One region of the Gordonia sp. L191 genome, then DNA from elsewhere that is predicted to be linked to it. Evidence: riboswitches for the same ligand, from Rfam matches in the RefSeq annotation. Region 1 holds a riboswitch; the other holds the start of a gene.

What was found. Region 1 has a riboswitch for S-adenosylmethionine ahead of QNM97_RS00830 (aminotransferase class V-fold PLP-dependent enzyme). Riboswitches for the same ligand answer to the same signal wherever they lie in the genome.
Region 2: linked by a shared signal. The riboswitch ahead of QNM97_RS03555 (LLM class flavin-dependent oxidoreductase) and the one ahead of QNM97_RS00830 (aminotransferase class V-fold PLP-dependent enzyme) in region 1 are both predicted to bind S-adenosylmethionine.

The regions. Positions count from the first base shown of each region.
Region 1 is NZ_CP125996.1:176,415-178,611, forward strand. Features, by position in the region: gene QNM97_RS00825 (isochorismate synthase) at 1-669, opposite strand, end outside; SAM riboswitch class IV at 760-873, shown strand; gene QNM97_RS00830 (aminotransferase class V-fold PLP-dependent enzyme) at 891-2,195, shown strand; gene QNM97_RS00835 (hypothetical protein) at 2,192-2,197, shown strand, end outside.
Region 2 is NZ_CP125996.1:756,133-758,329, reverse strand. Features, by position in the region: gene QNM97_RS03555 (LLM class flavin-dependent oxidoreductase) at 1-1,008, opposite strand, end outside; SAM riboswitch class I at 1,016-1,101, opposite strand; gene QNM97_RS03550 (ABC transporter substrate-binding protein) at 1,309-2,197, shown strand, end outside.

The sequences.
Region 1 (2,197 bases):
CAACCGTTCACGCAGATGCTCGACGACGAACGAGTGCTCGCGATGATCCTTGTCCGACGCGGCGAGTTTCTCCCGGGCTTCGCGATCGGCTTCCGGGTCCGACGAGCGAGGAGCCGAACCGGCATACGGATGACAGGTGACCTCGCGGCCGCTCTTGTGCAGCAACAACTCCGGGCTCGCGCCGAGCAGCCACGAGTGGCGGGTGTCGACCACGAACGCGTTGCGTTCGGAATTGCCGTGCGCCAGCGCCTCGAGGAGATCGCCGATCTCGACCGGTGAATCAAGAACCGCACCAACGGTTCTCGCGAGCACCACCTTGTCGAGGTCGCCGACACCGATGGCGGCCACCGCCCGGCGCACCCGCTCCCGATGTGTGGCGGCGTCGGGGATCTCGACGAGGTGGGTCAGTGAATGACGGACGGGGGCGCGCCCACCCAGCGCCTGTTCCCGACGCAGCCGCGTGGGTGCGAACAGCGCGGCCGGATCGGCGGGGTCGAACGGGAGTGCGCCGACCACCGACGCCACCGCACCGGATCGCAGTGCCTCGGCGGCGTCGGAGACCGCGGTGAATCGTCGCGCAACGCCCTCGGCCCGAACCGCTCCGTGCGGACGCGACAACACGAACGGGGCAGGCCCCGTTCCCTCATCTCCCACAGGTTCGCCGCTCACCCGACCAACCTAGCGCCGGACGACGCCGGGATTTCGCCCACGCTGAGTGAAAATTGACACCCTCGGACGTGATAGGCCACCCTTGGTGCAGGTCATGAGTGCCAGTGACAAGCCCCGGCTCGCTGGTCGGCAACCCTCCTCCGCGGTGGGGTGCTCCGGGTGACGACCTGGCCGTGTACCACCCGGACACGGCAAGCGTGGATTCCCAAGGAGATTTTTCGATGACTGCTGTCGTCACCCCCGCATCGATCGCCGCCACCGTGTGCGCAGATCCGTCGTCCTTCGAGCCGCTCGCCGAGGTCGTCGGCGCAGGACAGCCGGTGCAGCTCGCCGACTGGAACGAAGTGGCCTACGCCAACCTCGACTACGCCGCGAGCGCCCCCGCCCTGACCGCGGTCGCCGACGCCGTCGCCGCGTCGCTGCACCAGTACGCCAGCGTCCACCGCGGTGCGGGCCATCTGTCCCAGGTCACCACCCGTCGCTACGAGCAGTGCCGGGAGACGGTGCGGCGCTTTGTGCGTGGGCGTGCCGACGACACCGTTGTGTTCACCCGTAACACCACCGACGCCATCAATCTGGCGGCCCACTGCACCCCCGGCGACGTCGTCGTCCTCGACATCGAGCACCACGCCAATCTGCTGCCGTGGGTCTCGCGCGACTCCGGGACTGCCCGCATCGTGACCGCGCGTCCGGGTATCGAGGACACCCTCGTCGCGCTCGAATGTGAACTGGCCGCGGCACCCGCGGCGTTGCTCGCGGTGACCGCGGCCTCCAACGTCACCGGTGAGGTGCTGCCGATCGGTCGCCTCGCCGCCATCGCGCATCGACACGGCGCGCGCATCCTCGTCGACGCAGCCCAGCTCGTCGCCCACCGGCCGGTGTCGATGGTCAGCCACGGTATCGACTACCTGGTGTTCTCCGGTCACAAGGTCTACGCGCCGTTCGGGGCGGGAGTGCTCATCGGACGAACGGACTGGCTCGACGCCGCCGACCCGTATCTCGCCGGCGGTGGCGCCTCGGCGCAGGTGAGCGTCGTCGACGGGCCCGACGAGAACTGCGCGGCCACCGCCTGGCACACCGGTGCCGCGCGGCATGAAGCAGGGTCGCCGAATGTGTTGGGCGCCATCGCCATCGCCGCGGCCTGCGAGGCGATCACCGAGATCGGCTTCGAGGCGATCGGCCTGCACGAACACGAATTGCGTTGCCGTCTCGATGACGGTCTCGCGCGGATCGACGGCGTCGAGGCACTCCGCATCTTCGACGACATCACCGATCGCGTCGGGATCGCCGGGTTCGGCGTCGACGGCATTGCACCGCGCGCCGTCGCCGAATACCTCAGCGACGAACACGGCATCGGCGTGCGCGACGGAAAGTTCTGCGCCCACCCGATCCTCACTCGCCTCGGCCATCCCGACGGCGCCGTGCGCGCGAGCTTCGGCCTCGGCACCGGGGCCGCCGACATCGACCGCTTGATCGACGCTCTGGCACAACTCATCTCGACCTCACCCGGAGGGAACCCGGCATGACC
Region 2 (2,197 bases), 580 kb from region 1:
GGTCTCGAGGCGGTCGGCGACCAGTGCGCGCTGCTCGTCGGCCAGTGGTGGCGCGGTGGCCGGATCCGGATACTCGACGGCGCCGTGGCCGCTGCGGATGCTGTACACCCAGTGCCCGTAGGTGGAGGCGAGATGGCGTGCGGTGTCGTCGTCCTCGGCGACCACCACGTCGGCCGAGACCACCACGTACGGTTCGGCGAGCACCGCCGACGGCCGGAAGGCGGCGCGGTAGGCCTGCACCGCTTCGAGCGTGGTCCCGGGGCTCACGTGGTAGTTGGCGACGAACGGGAGTCCGCGCGCGCCGGCCACCTGGGCGCTCTGGCCCTTGCTGCTGCCGAAGATCCAGAGCTCGACGTCGGCGCCCTCACCGGGCACCGCATGCAGTTCGAGACCGGACGGGCTGCGATAGGTGCCTTCGAGCAGTGCGGCGATGTCGGCGACCTGCTCGGCGAAGTCCGGGGTCTGCGCACCGGGTTGGGTGAGTACCTCGAAGCCGCGCGCCAGGCGCGAATTCGCCAGCAGCGCCGACACATCGAATGGTTCGGGGAGCACCACACCGTCGACGACGCGACTCGGGCCGGGAATGCTCGGCAGGGTCACCGCAGGTGCCGAAGCCGTCGATGTCGAAGCCTTCGGGGTCGCCGTGACCGCTTCCGCGCGCCGTTGACCGGAGCGTCCGAGACCCAGGTCGATGCGGCCGGGATGGAAGGCGTCGAGCAGTCCGAAGGACTCGACGACCGAGACCGCGGTCGTCTGGCCGACCTGCACCGCCGCCGACCCGATCCGGATGGTGGTGGTGGCACCGGCGATCTGACCGATCAGGACGGCCGGGTTGGAGCCGGCCACCGCGACGAAGTGATGTTCGGCGACCCAGTAGCGGCGATAGCCCCACTGCTCGGCGTGCTGCGCGAGGCCGATCGTATTGGCCAGTGCGGCAGCAGGATTGGAGCCCTCACTGATCGGTGCGAGGTCGAGCACCGACAACGGGGCATGGTCATGAAATGGCACGAGCCGACTCCCATCGATCCCGGCGTTAGCACCCTCCTCTGGGGGTTGCTGCGACGTCGACGAGCCGGGTCTCTCGGTCGCTCCAGATGGTCGATTCACGGTAGGTCGACGGCGCGGCGCACGGCAAGAAAGTCAGGAGTCACCCGGGTACGTCGACGGCGTCCGGGCGTGTATGCGGCACAGACTTTCGGTCACCGTGGGATTAACCCGGACGCCCGGACGGCGTCGATGACGGGCCGCGTCGTCGGAACGCCCACGTCGGTCTTGTCCGATACCGGCGATTTAGCCTAACCTAACGAAATGCGTGTTCGTGGAGTCCTCGCCGGCCTGTTGACCCTGGTGTTCGTCGCCCTTGTCGGATGTTCGTCCCCCGACGACCCGGCCGGATCCACGGGTGAGATCGTGACCGTCGAGCACCAGTACGGATCGACGACGATTCCGAGCGATCCGACCAAGGTCGTGACATTCGGCGGCGCGTGGTCGGATTCGCTGATCCGCCTCGGGGTCCCGATCACGGCGGAGTTCCTCGCGCAGGGGTATTCGGGCCCGAACAATCGCTTCGCCTGGACGCCGGAGCACTCGTCGACGATCGTCACCTATGACGTGGAGGCCGGTCCCCCTGACGTCGCCGCGATCGCGCGGTTCGCCCCGCAGGTCATCCTCGCCGGATACCTGCCCGACCGCGCGGCCTACGACCGCCTGACGCAGATCGCCCCCACGATTCCGGTGATGGCCAAGAACACCGTCACCGACAGTTGGCAGGAGGTGATGACGACGGCCGGCCGGATCTTCGGCAAGCAGCAGCAGGCCGATGAGGCCGTCGCCGAGGTCGAGCAGCAGATCGCGACCACAAAGGCGAAATACCCGGCGAGCCAGGGCAAGACGTTCACCTTCGGACAGTTGACCCCGCAGAATCAGTTCGGTGTGGTGACCAGCGACACCGACCCCTCCGCGAAACTGCTCGCCGAGCTCGGACTGGTTCTCGACCCGGCGGTCAAGGGGCTCGCGCCCGGTGGCGCACGCACGGTCGTGTCTCCCGAACGTATCGACATCTTCGCTTCGGACCTGCTGATCTTCTGGCCGCTGGTCGGCGGGCCCGAGGCCTTCGATGCGATCCCCGGCTGGGATTCGCTGCCCGCGGTGCGCCGCGGCACGACGGTGTTCCTCACCAACGACACCGCGGCGGCGT